Regions from separate parts of the Desulfovibrio ferrophilus genome, predicted to be linked through region 1. Evidence: riboswitches for the same ligand, from Rfam matches in the RefSeq annotation. Region 1 holds a riboswitch; the other holds the start of a gene.
What was found. A riboswitch is a leader RNA that binds a small molecule or an ion and turns the genes downstream of it on or off. The one in region 1 is predicted to bind cobalamin.
Positions count from the first base shown of each region.

Region 2: it holds a riboswitch for cobalamin, as region 1 does, so the genes downstream of both, EL361_RS16155 (ribonucleoside triphosphate reductase) here and EL361_RS05120 (sirohydrochlorin cobaltochelatase) in region 1, are expected to answer to the same signal.

Region 1 covers NZ_AP017378.1:1,097,595-1,107,302, reverse strand. The annotation lists gene ileS (isoleucine--tRNA ligase) at 1-2,716, opposite strand, end outside; cobalamin riboswitch at 3,745-3,963, shown strand; gene EL361_RS05120 (sirohydrochlorin cobaltochelatase) at 4,116-5,000, shown strand; gene EL361_RS05115 (FecCD family ABC transporter permease) at 5,034-6,083, shown strand; gene EL361_RS17220 (ABC transporter ATP-binding protein) at 6,143-6,898, shown strand; gene EL361_RS05105 (ABC transporter substrate-binding protein) at 6,867-7,739, shown strand; gene cobI (precorrin-2 C(20)-methyltransferase) at 7,736-8,455, shown strand; gene EL361_RS05095 (rubredoxin) at 8,597-8,755, opposite strand; gene EL361_RS05090 (class I SAM-dependent methyltransferase) at 8,971-9,585, opposite strand; gene EL361_RS05085 (rubredoxin) at 9,604-9,708, opposite strand, start outside.
Region 2 covers NZ_AP017378.1:3,538,788-3,548,495, forward strand. The annotation lists gene EL361_RS16150 (hypothetical protein) at 1-156, opposite strand, end outside; gene EL361_RS16155 (ribonucleoside triphosphate reductase) at 178-2,241, opposite strand; cobalamin riboswitch at 2,423-2,599, opposite strand; gene EL361_RS16160 (hypothetical protein) at 3,119-3,670, shown strand; gene EL361_RS16165 (YceI family protein) at 3,746-4,351, opposite strand; gene EL361_RS16170 (NupC/NupG family nucleoside CNT transporter) at 4,432-5,670, opposite strand; gene EL361_RS16175 (LysM peptidoglycan-binding domain-containing protein) at 5,815-6,990, opposite strand; gene EL361_RS16180 (polysaccharide deacetylase family protein) at 6,987-7,994, opposite strand; gene EL361_RS16185 (adenylate/guanylate cyclase domain-containing protein) at 8,022-9,708, opposite strand, start outside.

The DNA.
Region 1 (9,708 bases):
CGCCGGGAGCCACGGCCACGGCGATCTTCAGGCCATCGATTTCATCGCTGACAAAGGCATCTTCAGGGGCATCCGCCAGTGGAGCCAGAATGGCCTTGGACACGATGCAGACCTCTTCCAGATCCACGCCCGGTGCCTTGAGATCGGCCAGCAGATCTTCTCGGCCATAGACTGTAACCTGAGTATTCAGGCTGTGACCAACGATTCCGGCCTTGCGCACGGGCTCGATGGCACGGCTGATTTCGTCTCGTACGCTGGACACGGTCTCCCACTGGTGGCGGGCTGCTTCGTCCAGCAGGTAATCGCGGTCCATGGCAAAACGCATGGCCAGCACGGTCTTCACGTCCGGGCGCACAGAGTCAGGCAGGTGCTGGAACGTTTCCTCGGCAGTGAAGGTCATTACCGGGGCGATGTCGGAAATGAAGGTCATCAGGATTTGCCACAGGGCTGTCTGAGCCGAGCGGCGTTCCAAAGAGTTGCCAGCCGAAACATACAGACGGTCTTTGACGATATCCAGATAGAACGCGGACAACTCGGTGACACACATGTTGTGCAGGGCATGATAGGCCCGATGGAATTCGAATTCCTCATAGCCGCGCTGAACGCGGTTGTGGATGTCGTAGACCAGGGTCATGGCATAGCGATCCAGGGGCAACATGTCGGCAGGGGAGACGGCATGCTTGGCCGGATCGAAATCGCCCAGGTTGCCCAACAGGTAGCGCAGGGTGTTGCGGATACGTCGGTAAGCGTCCACCAGACGTGAGAGAATGTCATCGGAGATGCGTACGTCGTCCTGATAGTTCACCGAGGAGACCCACATGCGCAGGATATCCGCGCCATGCTTGGCGATGATTTCCTGTGGGGCTACAACGTTGCCGATGGATTTGGACATCTTCTTGCCCTCGCCATCAACGACGTAGCCGTGGGTCAGGACGGACTTGTACGGGGCGCAGTCGCGAGTGCCCACACTCGCCAGCAGCGAGGAGTGGAACCAACCGCGGTGCTGGTCGGAACCCTCAAGGTACATGTCCGTGGGGAAGCGCAGCTCTGGGCGCTTCTCGGCCACAGCAGCAAAGCTGGTGCCCGAGTCGAACCACACGTCCAGGATGTCGTCTTCCTTTTCCCAGTGATTGCCGCCGCAGTGCGGACAGGTCAGCCCCTCGGGCACAACCTCTTCCATGGTAGCCTCGAACCAGTAATCGCAGCCGCGCTCGTGGGTTTCGAATTTGTCCACGATGCCCATGACCCAATCCTTCTCGAACCATGCTTCATCGCAGTCCTTGCAGAGCAGGGCCACGATGGGCACCCCCCAGTTGCGCTGGCGAGAGATGCACCAGTCAGGGCGGGATTCGATCATGTTGAAAATGCGCTCACGGCCCCAACTGGGAATCCAGCGGACGTCGTTGCTGATGGCCTTGAGTGCCTTCTTGCGCAGGTCGTTGCGCTCCATGGAAATGAACCACTGTGTGGTGGCGCGATAGATAACGGGTTCCTTGCAGCGCCAGCAATGGGGATAGGAGTGAGAAATATTCTCCTGAGCCAGCAGACGCCCCAACTCCTTGACCTTGGCAATGACATGCGGATTGGACTCATCCACGCGCATTCCGGCAAAGAATTCGACGCTGGGCAGGAATCGGCCCTGGTCATCCAGCGGCGACAGCACCTCGATATCGTACTTCAGCGCGACATCGTAGTCCTCGCGACCATGACCGGGGGCGGTGTGGACGCAACCGGTACCCGACTCCAGCGTGACGTGATTGCCCAGAATAAGGGTGGACTCACGGTCGTAGAAGGGATGGGTGGCCTTGAGGCCTTCAAATTTATCACCGCTAACCGTTGCCAGCACGGTGTAGTCGGCCCAGCCGAATTTCTTGGCGCAGTCTTCCAGCAGTCCCTCGGCCAGCAGATGCTGTTCACCGCCAACCTCGACAAGCACGTAGTCGAAATCGGGATGCAGGGATACGGCCATGTTGGATGGCAAGGTCCAAGGGGTGGTGGTCCAGATGACGACGTAGGCCTTGGCTGGATCAGCCTGCGGAATGATGTCCTTCAACTTGGGGTCATTCAAGGGAAAGCGCACGTAGATGGAAGGCGAGCTGTGATCGGCGTATTCCACCTCGGCCTCGGCCAGGGCGGTTTCACAATCATAGCACCAGTAGATGGGCTTTTTGGAGCGCACTACCGAGCCTTTGCCCATGAAGTTGCCCAGTTCGCGGGCCGTGGCGGCCTCATAGACCGGCTTCATGGTCAGATAGGGGTCATCCCAGGTTCCGAGCACTCCCAGGCGCTTGAACTCGCCGCGCTGGATATCAACCCATTTCTCGGCATAGCTGCGACAGATCTTGCGAATGGTCAGAGCGGGCAAATCGGTTTTGCCTTTCTCGCGCAGTTCGGAAGAAACCTTATGTTCGATGGGCAGGCCGTGGCAGTCCCAACCCGGAACATATTCGGCCTTCTTGCCACTCATGTTGCGGGACTTGACGATGATATCCTTGAGGACCTTGTTCAGGGTCGTGCCGAGGTGGATGTGCCCGTTGGCATAAGGCGGGCCGTCATGCAGCACATACCGCTCCTGACCTTCATTAGCAGCAACCATCACTGAATAGGCGTCGATTTCCTCCCAAAACTTGAGCATTTCTGGCTCACGCTGGACGAGGTTCGCCTTCATGGGAAAAGAAGTGCCGGGAAGGTGCAGGGTTTTCTTATAGTCGCTCATTGGATTTTCAAGTCCTTATACTAATGGGTGGCGGTTTCGAAACGGGAAGTCAGACTATTCAAATGAGGTGCAAAGTCAAGAAAAGAGCGGGGTGACAGGGCAGGAGTTTGGCAAAAATCGGCACGAAGAACGATCAACCAGTGGTTGAGTGCGGTGGTTTGAAGAAAAACCGGAGGGTTGAATCAGCTGTTCTGTAGCTCAGAGTGAGTGCATCAGACCGTAATAAGCATGGGGAAACACGGAGTTGTCAGGTCACGCTGGGCTAACGACAGGAGACGTTTGGCTGAGAGACTGGCAATTTGGGTGTGATCCGGTGCTATGCGCTCAAGAGATAATGGTGCTCGCATCATTGAGGGCCCTGAATCGACCATGAGTGTCGGCGACTTTATGCTTTTGACTGACGAAGTGATTGCTCGGGAAGTACGCGGACGCGAGAGGTTCCCAATAGGCTTGAGTTCCCTGCTCTGCTTGTATCGGCGGGAGTAAGTGGTGGGGACAGCTTTCATGCGGATTGTGCTTTGCCCGGCGGGCCTCACAAGTCTTGCTTGGGAGGTCGAAGTAGATGTCACGGAAGTGACACTGGAGACCTGTTTGGCCGTTACTGGGCCGGGGGCGGCTGCAGGAGTCGTGAAACCAGTCAGTAGGACCAGGCACAAAGGCAGAAGCAACAGAGTGTAACGCATCGAATCCTCTCGACAATCGTTAGAGTTTGTCATGCAGAATGTGAATAATCTTGTCCCTCAGAGGGTTTCGAAGATAGTTGCAACGGATGGGCCATGTTGATTTTTGTCTGAAATAACGAGGGTAAATTTGATTCGAAATGAGCAGGTTTAGCGTCGCGACAAGGTCTTGACTCTTTCGAGAGGAAAAATCGGGAGCAAAAACCATCATGAAAGAGTCTAGACAAACGAAGTTGAGATCGGACTAAGGGGCAACTACCCGAGGTTGAGAAGCTTTTGGAGATGGGCTGAATGCCAGCCTCATATTCAGGCTGACCAAAGGGATGACAGTGAAGAAGGAATGAGGTAATTTCGCCCTCGCTTGATGGTCGTTCTCCAGGGACGATAATAGGGAACCCGGTGTGAATCCGGGGCGGCCCCGCCGCTGTGATTCCGGCCTTTGCTCCCGCAGAGGAAGTTTTCCGCTCACAAGACCCACTGTTTAGTTGTGTGCAATGCGCAGTCTGAACGGGAAGGGGAGCCGGAAACCGGAAGAGCCAGAAGACCTGCCATGAAGACCTGTACTCGCCGCCCGGGCAACGAGGGCATTTGTCTGGCGGGTCCGACGTGACAAGTATGCGTCCGGTACAGCCCCGGTTTTCGGTATTTCGCCGGGATCCGGTTTTTCGTCACATCATTTTCAGGCCGCCCACCTGTTCGAACGCTGGAGGGTTTGTCCTATGCGTTTCGTTCATGGCCGCCGCACACCACGCACTCTGTGTTTGGTGCTGCTGCTTCTGTTGTTCTCTTCTGTCGCCTATGCCGGTCACGGCGAGGCATCAGCCGCTAAAAAGGGCATCCTGCTCGTAGCCTTCGGGACTTCCGAGCCTGCCGCGCAGGTTTCCTTTACGCACCTGGGCGAAGAAGTCGGCAAACGCCTTCCCGGAACTCCGGTGCGCTGGGCATACACGTCCAATATCATCAGAAGAAAATTGGCAAAACAGGGCCAAGTGTACGATTCCGTGCCCATCGCCCTGTCCAAGATGATCGACGAAGGCTTTACGCACATCGCCGTGCAATCCCTGCACACCATTCCGGGTGAAGAATTTCATGAGAAGCTGCTACGAGTCGTCAAAGGATTCCGATCCATGGCTCAGATCAGCGTTGGCGCACCACTCATGGCAACGCCCCAAGACATGGAAGCAGTGGTCAAAGCCATCAAGGCCACCATTCCTGCTGATCGCAAAGCCAGCGAAGCCGTCGTGCTCATGGGCCACGGCACTCACCATCCCGGCAACATCTACTACCCCGGGTTGCAGTGGTACCTGTCCAAGGCCGCCCCGTTGGTGTATGTGGGCACGGTGGAAGGCACGCCCAGCCTGGACGACGTCCTGGCAGGGTTGAAGGCTAACAAGGTCAAGAAAGTCTGGCTGATGCCTTTCATGTCCGTGGCTGGTGACCATGCCCGCAACGACATGGCTGGCCCCGAGGACGATTCCTGGATTTCGATCCTGACGGCCAAGGGATACAAGACGGAGGCCGTGCTCAAGGGGACCGCCGAATATGACGTCTATTCCACCATCTGGATCGACCATTTGCAGAGCGCCTTTGAGCGCCTGAATTAGAACAAGAGGACAGGGGACATGAGGAGTCACGCCATGACGGAATCGGGACGCAAGACCCGGCTGACAGCCCTTGGAGGGTTGTTGGCTCTGGGGTCGATCCTGTCCGTATTTGCGGGCTGTCTGTTTGGTCCCCTGTCCATTCCTGCTGATCAGGTTGCAGAGCATTTGGGAACGCTGTTTGGATTCAATGCAGGGCAAAGCCTCGATGCGGCCATGGGGCTGGTGGTGAATGATATTCGCCTGCCTCGGGCCTGCCTGGCCTGGCTGGTCGGGGCGTCTTTGGCTGCTGCAGGAGCCGTATTCCAGGGGATTTTACAAAATCCTCTTGCCGATCCCTTCACCATTGGCGTGTCCACCGGTGCAGCATTTGGCGCCTCATTGGCCATCTTTCTGGGCGTGGCATCGCTTCCGATCTGGCTGGGCATGGGGGTATTGCCCCTGGCTGCCATGGTGGGAGCAGTCTTGGCCTTGGCAGCGGTCATTTCTCTGGGCCGTGTGGCTGGTCGCCTGCGCCGTGAAACCGTGGTTCTGGCCGGTATCGTGGTCGCAACATTCCTCTCCGCATTGATTTCCTTACTGAAATCTCTGGATGAGGAATCCGTGGCAGGTATTGTATTCTGGGTGATGGGCAGTTTTCAGGGCCGAAGCTGGGAGCATGTGGCCTTTGCCTGGCCTTATATGCTGTTCGGTGGCCTGGCGGCTGTACTTTGGGCTCGTGAGATAGATCTACTGTCTATGGGAGACTCCCAAGCCCGGTTGTTGGGGCTTGATGCTGATCGGTCACGCCTTAAATTGCTTTTGGCTGCCAGCCTGATGACAGGGGCGGCTGTTTCCGTGTCCGGTGTCATCGGCTTTGTGGGGCTGGTGGTGCCGCACCTTGTACGTCTGGTGATCGGTGCCGAGCATCGACCCCTTGTGTGTATTTCAGCTCTGGCCGGTGGCGTTGTGCTGATCTGGTCTGACGTGGCCGCCCGAACCATCCTTTCGGGCGGGCAGGAATTGCCCGTGGGAGTCATTACGGCGCTTCTGGGTGGGCCGTTCTTCTGTTTGCTGCTGCGTCGCAAAGGCGGAAAATCTTTATGATCCGCGCGACCACACTGGGCTGTGCCCATGGAGGGCGGCAAGTATTACAAGATGTAAACTTGAGTCTGCGACCTGGCGAGATTGCCGGGTTGCTGGGGCCCAACGGCAGTGGCAAGACGACTCTGATTTCAACCTTGGCAGGGATTCTGCCCCCCGTAGCGGGCAGGGTGGAGCATGGGGCGGACCTGTGCGATGTGCATGCCATGACTTCCCGTGAGCGTGCCCAGCGTATTGCCTGCGTGCCACAAAGGGCCGAGACGACATTTGCCTTGCGCTGCTCTTCGGTGGTGCTTATGGGGCGTTGGGCCTATCAGACCGGGTGGTGGGGCGGAAACGATTCCAAGGATCGGGGTGTCGCCCGGGCCTGCATGCGGCAGGCTGGGGTTGAAGCCTTGTGGGATCGGCCTGTTGATCAGATATCCGGTGGAGAGCTGCAACGGGTGCTTTTTGCCAGGGCCTTGGCCCAGGAGGCTGGAACGCTCCTGCTGGATGAACCTACGGCGAGCATGGATCTGGCTGGAACCGTGGTCCTGTTTGATCTGGTGCGTGAATTGACTCTAGAGGGTGCCTCTGCCCTGATTGCCGTTCATGACATCAATCTTGCCGCTCTGTATTGTGATCATTTGTATTTTTTGAAAGACGGACGTGTAGCTGCACATGGCTGCACTCAGGATGTATTCAATGAAGAGACTCTCAGCCACATATTCGGAACCAGAGTCATGGTGGGACCGCACCCCGGAACAGGAGTTCCTCAGGCTCATTTTGTGCCTGGCAGTACCACTTGTGCTGTTGCTCGGGACGCCGGCATTCGCTGATCCTGTAGAGATCGTGGATGGACAGGGAAGCGTCATCCGTTTGGAGGCTCCTGCCCGGCGCGTGATATGTCTGTACGGGGCCTTCAGTGAGTTGTTCGTGTCCATGGGGCAGAACGATCGCCTTGTGGCCCGAACCAAAGCCGATGCGTCGATACCGACACTGGCTCATCTCCCCTCCGTGGGGACGCACATGCGCCCGAGTCTGGAGTTGATTGTAGGGCTTCGCCCGGACGTGGTGATTCAACTCGCAGGACGCAAGGAAGCCGTGCAAACGGTGGATGCCTTGCGCAAGCACGGCCTGAATGTGGCAGTGTTTAATCCAACGACCTTTGGGGAATTGTTTGAGGCCATCAAGGCCATGGGAACGTTGGTCGGAGCGCCGGGTTCAGCACAGTTACTCATAGATAATATGACGTTGCGCTTGTCAGCTCTGGCTAACTGTTTGGAAAAATTGAAGGACAGACCACGAATTTTTTTCGAGGTGCGTTCGCCCAGCCTGTTGGCTGCGGGGAGAGGGGGCATCGTCAATGATATTATTGAACGGGCAGGAGGCGATAACGCTGTCGTGTCAGAACGCAAGATCGTACGCCTTGGTGAAGAAGGGCTGATTGGTCTGGACCCGGATGTCTATGTCGTTCAGGAAGGGGCCATGAATCGCAACCCGTTGCCACTGATCAAGCGTCCTTTATACTCACAGTTGAGAGCCGTGAAGCAGAATCGGACACTACTTGTGGACGAAAGCCTGTTTTCCAGACCCGGCCCACGCGCCGTGGATGCTGTTGAGCATCTCGCAGGTTTTCTGCATCCAGAGATAATGTGTAACCAGAAGGACCCTCAATGAATTACGGAATCCTTTATGGAGTGGGCACTGGTCCGGGTGATCCGGATTTGTTGACCCTGAAGGCTGTGAAGGTCCTGTCCAGTGTTGACAGGGTTTATGCAGCCCGCTCCAGCAAGAATACTCACTCTGTTTCCCATGGTATCGTGCGCCCCCATCTGCGCGAGGGGGTGGATGTCCAGTCACTGCCATTTCCCATGACCCGTGACAAGAATATCCTGGGTGAAGCCTGGACAGCCAATGCTCAGCGGGTTCTGGATGATCTGCGCCAAGGATTGAACGTGGCGTTTCTGACTTTGGGAGATCCCATGACGTACAGCACGTTCGGGTATCTGTGGCGAACGTTGCACGAGCTGGATGCACAGGCCCCTGTGGAAGTTGTGCCGGGGATCACTTCTTACAATGCCGCTGCGGCCGCGTCAGGAACCATCCTGGTGGAGGCCGAGGAAACTCTGGCTGTGGTGTCTGGAGCCAATGGCGGGGGAAATCTGCGCAAGGCCGCTGAAATGGCCGACAGTGTCGTGGTGCTCAAGGCCTACAAGCATTTTGACGATATCCAGCAAAGTCTGGAGGATATCGGGATGCTTAAATCATCAGTGCTTGTGTCCAACTGCGGGCAGCAGGGTGAACGGATAGCAGAGGACTGTTCAACCAATGGCGATGGTCCTCAATACTTTTCTTTGATCCTGGCCAAAAAGCCCAAAAACATCAGCTCATAAACATCTTTTCATGGATGATGTTGCAGTCCGGCGCAGTCGGTTGAACAAAAAGAGTTTTGGCTGATGTGCAAAGCACAGGGCCCGCATGGATTTCCATACGGGCCCTGCATTTACACCGGATCCCCCCCGGTCAGATTCGTATTAATCAAGCTTTTCGAAATATTCTTTTTCAGCGCCACACTTGGGGCAGACCCAATCTTCCGGAACTTTCTCCCAGGGAGTACCAGGCTCGACGCCATTTTCGATGTCGCCTTCCTCGGGATCGTAGACGTAGCCACAAGGGCATTCCCATTTGTCCATTCTATCCTCCACTCTTGTGTAGTGTTTCTGTGAATGGGAATATAATAGCTTGCCATGGAAAAAACGCAAGCTTCTGTGTGAATTGGGTTTGCCAGGCTTTTCAGTACTGAGAATTCAGAAACGCTTAATATGTAACATCTTGGTATCATTTGTTATGCGATTGTACATTTGTACAACCGCTCAAGTAAATGAGGTCGTAGATGGTCCCGAAAGGTCTAATTGCCAAAGGGACCGGAGGATACCTTGGGTGAGGAGGGGGCTGTCTGGTCTGATACATAGGCTTTGGCCCAGAGGGCGACGCTCCCGGAGTCACGGGTGACCTCCACTTTGGAAAACCCGGAAATACGCAATGCCTTGCCAAGCGAGGATGCCGTAAATCCGGTTTTATGCAGCATGAACAGGTTGCCGCGTTCCAAAGCCTTGGAATGACCATAAAGAATATCCATGGGAGTCACGGGGCCAAGGGGAGAGGTGTAAATGGCCTGATCAGGTTTGTCCTGTGCAATCAGCGCCGCAGCGGCCTGCAGATCGGGAACAGCGATCAGCGCCATGCCCTTTGGTTTCAGCACACGTTGGAATTCACCAAGGGCCTTGGTGACCTCGTGTGGAAGAAGATGCTCAAGATTATGGGATGAATAGAGGGCGTCCATGGATGCAGTGGCAACGATGCGCATATCCGTAATGGAGGCAATGAGATCGGGCCGTGCCATGGGATTGATGTCCAGCCGTACCTCGTTCCACTCAGACGAAGTAAACATGGAATGTAATCGTCCTGGTTTTTTGACGCCGCATCCGACGTGCAGTACGTACTTGCTAGGACCATTACTCATCTTGCTTATCCTGCCGAGTTAATAAGGTTTATCTCTAAGAGCGAAATCTTTGAGACCAGCGCCGCACTTCGGGCATTTGAAGTCGGCATCGACAGTGTTGAAGTCCGTCCCCTTGGGAAGGTT
Region 2 (9,708 bases), 1.2 Mb from region 1:
CTTCCATTTACGCTTCTCTTTTTTGAGGGCTTCAATGGTGTGCATCAGGTTCTGGATGGTCTGGGCAGGATAGCCGTGGGTTGAACGGCTTCCTCTGCGCAACTCCTCGTCGTTACGTTGTCGTACGGCAGCAAGTTGATTGGCGTCGAGAATCATAGGGTTTATCTCCTGCGGATATTAGGCCGAGGTGCAGAACGTATCCATGGTATATTCCGAGCGATCCTTGAACTCTTCCTGCTTGCCCTTGTTCCAGCGCCCAACAGGGCGATAGTAGCCCACCACTCGGGTATAGACCTCGGTTTCGTCACCACAGGTCGGGCAATCGAAATGCTCGCCATAGATATAACCGTGTTCCTTGCATACAGAGAAGGTGGGCGTCACCGAGATATAGGGAATCTTGGTTTTGCTCATAGCCTTGAGCAGGAAGCTTTTCACGCTTTCTTCATTGGGCACGGCTTCGCCGAGGAAGGTATGGAAAACCGTACCGCCATTGTAAAGCGTCTGCAGCTTGTCCTGATGCTCGAGGGCAAAAAAGACATCTTCGGTGGCGCCAACGGGCAGCAAGGTGGAGTTGGTGTAATACGGTACCGCATTACCCGAGGTGTAGATGTCTTCATACAGCCCCTTGTCGATCTTGGCCAAGCGGTAGCAAGTGCCTTCTCCTGGCGTGGCTTCCAGGTTGTACAGGTGGCCTGTCTTTTCCTGGAACTGAACCACCAATTCCCGAAGGTGGTTGAGAACCCGTTGCATGAGTCGTGAACCGGATTCAGTGTCAACGCCCTTGCCCAGCATATTCATGCAGGCTTCATGACCACCGATGAGTCCGATGGTGGAGAAGTGGCCGTTGAAACCGTTCTTCAGGTAGCGGCGGGAGAAAGGGAACATCCCCGCGTCCAGGTTTTTCTCCACGATCTTGCGCTTGAATTCCAGCGACTCGCAGGCAAGTTCGGCGTACTCGGTAACAAGGTCGATGAAGTCGTCTTCGTTGTGTGCCAGGTAGGCCAGTTTGGGAAGATTCAGAGTGACAACACCGATGGAGCCTGTGAGATCGCCAGCTCCGAACAGTCCTCCGGTTTTCTTGCGAATTTCACGCAGGTCCATCTGAAGACGGCAGCACATGGAGCGTACGTCTTCCGGATTGAGATCCGAGTTGATGAAATTCTGGAAGTACGGCGCACCATACTTGGCGGTCATCTGTAACAGAAGTTTTCCTTCTGGAGACTCCCAGGGGAAGTCCTCGGTCACGTTGTATGTCGGAATGGGGAAGGAGAAGATCCGGCCGTTTGCGTCGCCTTCAAGCATGACTTCCAGGAATGCCCGGTTGATGAGTGCCATTTCCTCGGCGTATTCACCATAGGTCGAATCCTGAAATGCGCCACCGATGATGATGGGCTCGTTGGCAATGTGTGACGGGGGGACAAAATCGAATGTGAAATTGGTGAACGGGCTTTGTCCGCCCCAGCGGGAGGTCGCATTCAGGTTGTGGAGCAGCTTCTGAATCTGCTGCTTCACTGTGGCGTAATCCAGACCATCGTGCCGGATAAACGGAGCCAGGTATGTATCCACGTTATTGAAGGCCTGTGCTCCGGCCCATTCGTTCTGGAGGGTGCCAAGGAAATTGACGATCTGTCCGCAGGCCGCATCAAAGTGCTTCGCCGGGGTGGATGAACAGCGGTCACGAAGGTTGAAGCCTTCCAACAGCAAATCACGCAGGCTCCAGCCCGAGCAGTACCCTGCCAGGCCAAAAGAGAGGTCATGGATATGAAAATACCCGTGATTGTGGGCCATGCGCACTTCTTCGGGATACTTTTCAAGTACGTACCTGGCCTGAACCGATCCGGCCATGTGCAGGATCAGTCCCTGGAAGGAGTGAACCATGTTGGAGTTCTCGTTGACCCGCCAGTCCACATTGTCGAGATAGCTTTCGGTGACGCCGGAAATATCCAGAAAGGCGTCATTCTGGGTGCGTAACTCACGGCGTTTTTCGCGGTAGATGATATAGCGCTCTGCAACCTTGTACAGCCGGACTTCCATCAGCACCTGCTGGACCATGTCCTGCACCTGTTCCTGCTCGGGAACATCTACATCCACAAGCTTGGCTTCCACTTTCTTGGCCAAGCGGTTGGCAAGAAGAGGGTCCTTGATACCGCTGCCCTTGAGGGCTTTGAATATGGCGTTTCCAATGCGCTTGGTAGACCAGGTCTCGACGCATCCATCACGTTTTTGAATTTGGCTAGGCATAAGTGTCTCTTGATAAACAGCGCTTGGCGGCAAAGCGGAAAACGCCGGACCTGTGGGGCGGCGTTCTGACTGTTTACATGGTTGTCGTGTGTAATTCCCGCTCAGCTGAACCGCCGGGAATTCGACAACGGTTATTGGGTATGAATGTGCATCTCCGTCAGTGGCCTCCGCGGGCCTCATCGGGCTAGAATCGCTTCAGGTAGGTCTTCTGGCTTTCCCTTGTTCGGTCAGCCTTCCCGCCTTGAGGGCAGTGGCATAGGGGGCCGAACTTTTATTGGGATTACAGCGGCGGGACCGCTCCGGTTTTGCACCGGATTCCTTGTTATGGCTTGCTGCCACCTGAAGGGCATCACGAGGTGTGGAAGGTTAGCCCAAGGGCCTTGCGAGTGCAAGGTAGAGCGGGGACTTTTGTGATAAATGTCAGGATGATGATAAAGTCCAATGATCCAAAATGGATGGCGGATGGTTGGGCGGGACGGGAGAAGCTGATATCCCGTGGGCATCAGCTTCCGAGGACTTAATTCATGGTGAATGAAAAGATGCTGGGCCAAAGCGTTTGAGTGTTTTTGATGGGCACGCGGAGGAATAGGAACAGACTTGATTTGGTTAATGTAGCAGTACGAAGTTGTTGACGATACACAGTGATTGACCGGATCTTATACAACGTTTTGAATTTCAGGTCTCGTTAACTGCGTGCAGGTTGTGTCCTTGGTCATGAATAACGTGCTTCTGAACTTGACGGAGAATGCTCAAGCTCTTAAGAGAGACAACCGTTGGTCCGGCATGGACTTGCGGAATCGATAGCGAACACATTGCAGCTGTCATATTGCTGTGCTATTTTTAGTTATTACGTCGATACCAACCCAGGAGGAAGGCAATGGGAAATAGCGTTTACATTCTCTACAGCGGTGGCGCAAACGGCGCCGAAGCCGAGTTTGGAGCCCTGGCCGAGCGATACGGTCTGGAAGAGGTCAATTATAGCTTTGAAGGGCACCAGACCGGGCGCGAACGCGGTGCACGGGTTTTGACTACGGAAGAGCTGACTCTTAAAGATGTGAGTCTGACCTACGTGTCTCGTTTGATGAATCGCAAATTTTCCAGTGCCCCCATCTTCCGCAAGGTATTGCAGAGCATCTGTTGGCAGGTCGCCAGTGGGCATGAGGTCTACGTGGTAGGTGCCATTCAGGAAGATGGTACCGTCAAAGGTGGTACCGGCTGGGGGGCCGAGTACGCAAAGATATGCAACAAGCCGTTGTTTGTCTTCGATCAGGAGAAAAAGTCGTGGTTCCAGTGGCTGAAGGGAAGCTGGGAAGTGGTGGAAGCGCCGGTGATCAGCCACCATCATTTCACCGGAACGGGCACCCGTTTCATGAATGACGATGGGCGCAAAGCCCTGACCGAACTGTTCGAGCGCAGCTTCGGTAAATAATACTGATTGCTCCCTTGGGAGCTGACTGGTGATAATGAAAGCCGCTACCTGCCAAGGTGGCGGCTTTTTGCATGGCTATTGGCAGTCTTCTCTTGGACTGAGTAGCTCGCCTTGCAGCGTGATACCAACCGTGTTGTCCACGAGCCCCATCTGCAGGAATTTTCCGTCACCCACCCCAAAATCGAGTCTATTCAGGGTGTGATGAGCTTTAAAACCAAGGACATCCATACATTCCATGCCCGGAAAGGGAGGGTGCTGTGTCATCTCGGTCAGTGCGAAGGTCAGAGTCGCGGGATGGTTGGTGTTGCGAATGGTGAGAACTCCATGCGCATTGAACCAGCCGTCACCTTGATTGGTGATTTTTGTGCTGGTGAAGTGGAGTTGTGGGTGGTTTGCGCTGTCGAAGAAGTCTGGGGTTTTCAGATGAGCGTCACGTTTGTCCACCCCGGTGTTGATGGAGTCGACATGGATTTGTATGTCGATCATGCCGATCCCCGGTATTTCGGGGTCAATGATGGTGCCCTCAAAGTTGTTGAAGAATCCTGTAACGTTGCCAGCAATATGCCGAATGGTGAATACGGCCTGGCTGTGGTTGTTATCGATGCGCCAGGATCTGGCCTGGGCATGTGAGGTGATGAGTACTGTCATTAATATCATGACAAGCAACATGACGCGTTTCACAGTGACCTCCGTTTTGTGAAGGGGATGACGCGCCATCATATCACGGATATAGGTGCACGTGTAGTCGCCTGGACGCCGTTTTAGTAGAGCAGGCTGACCACGGCCCCGGTCATGAGCGTTGCCAATGTCCCAACAGCAACCGATTTGATTCCCAGGGAGACAATCTCTTCACGCCGTTCAGGGACCATGGTCCCCAATCCGGCAATCATGATGCCCAGGCTACCCGGATTGGCGAAACCACACATGGCGTATGTCATGATGACTCGGCTCTTTTCAGAGAGAGCTTCGGGTGAAGTGGCCGCCAGGGCAAGATAGGCCAGGAATTCGTTGAGTATGGTTTTGGTTCCCATCAACGTGCCTGCTGTTGTTGCTTCAGCCCAGGGGACTCCAGCCAGCCAGACCAGTGGGCTCATGACCCATCCCAATAATCTCTCCAGAGTCAGGGGGGCGTTGGCGACATCAGGTATCAGTCCCAGAATCTGATTGGTCAGGCTGACGATGGAGACCAACACGATGAGCAGGCCGATGACATTGATCAGCAGTTGAACTCCACTGGCAGTGCCTTTGGTGACGGCGTCCATGGAGCTGATTGCGTTGTCTGGCGATGCGATGTCACCCTGAGTCGAGTCCGCATTTTCGGGTATGACGATCATGGCCAGCATGATGGAGGCCGGTGCACTCATGAGCGAAGCTGCAAGGATATGTCCCATGGCCCCAGGAACGACCGGGGCAATGATCTGGGCATACAGCACCAGAACCGTACCGGCCACGGTTGCCATGCCACAGGTCATGAGCGCAAACAGTTCGCTACGAGTCATGTTGAGAAGGTAGGGCCGAATGAGGAGCGGAGCTTCGACCATGCCTACAAAGATATTGGAAGCTGTTCCGACTCCAAGCGCTCCTCCAATATGCATGGTTCGTTGCAGAATGAGTGAAAAGAAACGGACAACTGCGGGGATGATGTTCCAGTAGAAAAGCAGTGAGGACAATGCACTCATGACGATAATGATGGGCAGGGCCTTCAAGGCAAAGATGAAAGCAGCACCTGGCCATGGTTCGGCAAAAGGCAGGGTGCCGCCACCAAGATAGCCGAAGACGAAACTGGTGCCAGCAGTGGTGGCCTTGTCCAGGATTTCTACGGCATGGTTCAGGAAAATGAAAACGTGCTGTGCTCCAGGGACTTTGAGCAGCAACAGGCCCACCCCGAATTGAAGGCCCAATCCGGTAGCGATGAGCCCAGGGCGAACTGCCCGGCGGTTCTCGGAAAAAATCCAGGCGAGGGAGATGAAGGCGAAGAGTCCGAGCAGTCCTTGAAGCATGCGAGAGTCCTTGGAATAAGTGTTTGAAACAGCCGTGCTGACGAATACAACGTATGGTCAGTCAGAACAAGGCTGTGGGCTGTGGAAATGAATTGTCCCCCTGCCGTTACACGGGAGGGGGACAATATGGGCGTCGGTGCAGGCCTAAAGTCCTCGAACAGCCTCAAGCAGCTTGCGGGCCTTCTCCAGGTCCGTACGGGCCTTGCCGTGGAAGGGGTTGACCTGCAGAGTCAGTTCCCATTGTTCCACGGCTTTCTCAAGATCTTCGTTTAGGAAGTGCTTGACCCCTGAGAGGTAGAGAGGCTCGGAGTCGGCAGCGAGTTTGCCTTCAACATGTTTGCGGAGTTTGCCTGAGTCCTTGTACCCCTTTGGCAGGCGGATCAAGGAACGCATGGCCTCGCTTGCCGATCCTTCGGTCCACAGCTTGCTGGCCAGCCTGTAGTAGGACTCATTGCGTACTTCGCGGGCATCAGCATTATCAGGATTGGCGGAGAGTATTTCATCGGTCATGGAAACTGCCGTCTCGTATAGGCCGTTGCCGAACTGCAATTTGGCCATGACCAGTAATGCGTCGGCACTGCCTGCTTCAGCCATGCCCAGATCTTCTTCGTACATGGACGATGCTGCAGGTTCCTGAATGGCAACCACGATAGTCGAACCATTCTTGCCGATCTGATCCTTTTTCTTTGGCGATGCAGCGGCATGGAGCCGACGGGTGAGTTTCTTGTTCAAGACGGGCGTTTTGAGGATGTCGCCGGGATTCAGCGTGTCCACGATGGACAGGTTGTTGATGCGGGTGAGCAGCAGCTCTCCACCCGGATTGCCGTAGATCTTTTCGGCGATGCGGCGCAGAGTGTCCCCTTCCTCTACGGTGTAGTCCTGAAGAACAGGAGGGTTGTATCCGTCCTTCAGGTAGGGCAGTGCCATTGTGTTGTCAGGATCCAGGTGCAGGGAGGCCAGCAGCTCAGCGCGTGCCCCGTCTTTGTTTCCGGCTTCGAACTTGGCCTGTCCGCGATCGAATTGGGCTTTGGCCTTGGCGTTCAGGTCTTTCTTGATTTCTCGGGCAAGTCGCAGGGATTCTCGGTCGCCCCTGTTGATTGTTACCGCGAGGCGATACAGCTCCAGAGCCGCGAGTAGATCACCTTCGGCCTGTGCTGCCTTGGCCTTTTCCAGGACCAACGGTGCAATCAACTCAAAGGGGTCGTCTTGCTCCAGGGTTGCAATGGCTTTGACTTCGTCCACAAGGTCGGCATCTGCCTGCATTGGCATGGACAGCAAAGCCGCCAGGGTCATGATCAGGGTAAAAATGACGGCTTTCATTTTGATTCTCCTTTTTGGGAGAAGATAAACAGCTTTTCGAACTCGGCCATACTCATATTACCGGGTACGGAATTTCGCTTCACCAAGTAGTTGTTCGTAAAGAATGGATTGGCTCCTTTTCCCATGGTCAGTGCACCCCTGAATCCGTTCTTCTTCAACAATGAAATGACCATTTCGTTGGTGGCGCCAAAGGGGTAGGCAAAGAAGTCTGGAGCATATCCGATTTCCGTCTTGAACTGCAGGGTGGGTACGGTCATTTCCCGATCTACGGCAATGACGAAATCTTCAAGGGTCTCATCGCCCTGGCGACGGGTCAGGTTGCGCAGGGTTTTGGTTCTGTGACCAATGCCGATGCCCGAATCGTGCATCTGGCGAATCTGTTCCCAGGACAGGGCTGCGCCCTTGCCACTGACCAGATCGGTGGCCACGAACACGGTGGCAGGATACCCGAACTTTTGGAGGACAGGGTAGGCCACGCTGAAGGTGTTTTTGCCCACATCGTCGATGGTGATCACCACCGCTTTTTCAGGAGCCTGTTCCTTGAATTCCAGGAAATCATAGAAGCGATCCAGAGGCAGGGGTGTGTATCCCTTGTCTTTCAGGAACTGCATCTGTGCCTCGAAATCGGAGCGCTTGACGGTGATGGCGTCGGAAACGTCTTCTGAAAAACCGCTATAGGCCAGCACCGGGACAGTCTGAATCCGGTTGTCTTGAATACCGCCCAGGTTGATGGGGGTACGAGGGATGATGACGATATCCCCTTCCTTGACGGAATCGATTCGGTTGTAGGCGGCAATGATCCATGCTTTGTCCGGATCCTTCAGATAACGGTTGGACAGAGTCTTCAGTGTATCCTTGGCGCGCACCTTGACCACGGAGTAGTTCTTGGAGGTGCGAGTTGGTGATACCCGTTTGGACCTTTGTGAGCCGCAGCCGGTGATTGCAACGGCCAGAATCAAAAGTAGAGCTGCCATCAAGATGTGGCGCAGGGTTTTCGAGTTCACAGTCCTCCCCCCTCCTCGTTGTTGAGACTAAGCAGACTTTTTGGGAGCCTGCGGTGTAGGTGAAGTCCCGCCGGAAGCGGTTTCCGCTGATTGATCCGTTACTGTCGTCGGACGAGTCTTGGGAGGCGGTGGTGCCGCCGGTCCAGCCTTGGAAGGCGGAGGAGCCGCAATGCCCTCGCCGCTGAAGGGGATGGGCTCCGGGGCCGGTCCGTCTTCTTTCCCGTGTATCTTCAGGATTTCAAAAGGCTGCAACGGCTGTGATTTTCCCTTGACCATCTGCGGCTGCATCATCCTGGTGGCAGCGAGGTCTTTGACCCTGCCGAAAGTGCTCTCGCTGAGTACGATTTTACCTGGTCCGGCCAGCGCATTCAGGCGGGATGCCACGTTTACCGTGTCACCAATGACTGTGTATTCCATGCGCACTTCCGAACCGATGTTACCAGAGACAACCTCTCCGGTATTGATAGAGGCTCCCACCCGCCCGAGAACAGGATTGGTCGTATTTTCGGCCCGCTGCATAAGTTCCTGCTGCATGTCCCATGCAGCTTTCACGGCGTTGACGGCGTGATCTCCTTCGTAGTCCGGCAGGCCACCAAATACTGCCAGCACTTCGTCTCCAATGAATTTGTCGATGTAGCCGTCGTTGGCTGCGATATGCTTACTCGCCACGTCGAAGAATTCGTTCAAGTTTTCGACGATGACGGCAGGATCGCTTGACTCCGAATATTTGGTGAACCCCCGGACGTCGGCGAACATGATGGTCGCCTCGGACTTGTTACCCTTGAGCCAGACACTCTCGGGGTCGGCCAGGATCAGATCGCGGATGGTGGTGGATACATATCGACCAAAGCTTTCGCGCATGATGGATTTGAGCCACAGTTCGTGGCTCATGTAGTTGAACGCCTTCCCCAGGTCGTCGAATTCGTCCTTGCGTCTGAAATTGACTTTGTGGTGGTAGTTTCCACCGGAAATTTCCTTGGTGGCGACCACAAGTTTCGAGATGGGGCGTGAAAAGTTGGTGCCGAGCAGTCCTGCCACGGCCATGCCGATCAGGAAGAAGATGATGGTCATCACGTAGATGAAGACCTTTTCCTTGCCGATGCGGTCCTGAATGAAGTCCAGAGAGATGCCGACGTGCACTTCACCCAGCGCTTTGCTCTGGAATTCCACCGGCGCTGTAACATTCAAAATTTGTTCGTTATTGATGAGTCTGCGCTTGAAGTAGGAGATGTTGCCCTCTGTGGAGACATCTCCGATCCTGCCCGGGAGGACCAGGGGCTTTCCGACTTGGCTCAAATCCGTATGAGCCTTGATGGTCCCGTCTCGCCCGGCGATAATTGCGTAGACCAGTCCTTCGATTTGGGTGACTTCCTTGATCAGGGAATTCAGGCGCAATGTGTCGTCGTTCACCAAGGGGATTTTGGCTTCCGTGGTGAAGTAGCCAAGGCTGATTTTCCCGGATTTGACGCTTTCTCGATACAGGTTGTTGGCCTGTCGTTTGAGCATGAAGTAGGATAGCACCAACATGATGGTCAGCAGGAATACTGCCAGGGTAAGTGACAGCTTGACGCTGATGGGGATTCGTATGCCTAAAAGCCCTTTGGCGGCGGGATCGAGTTGCTCATCAATGTCATCGGTAAGGGAGGTGGCACCCAGGCCATAGACTCTGTTGATCAGGGCCAGAACATCCTTCTTGTCTGCGAACCCGCTTTCT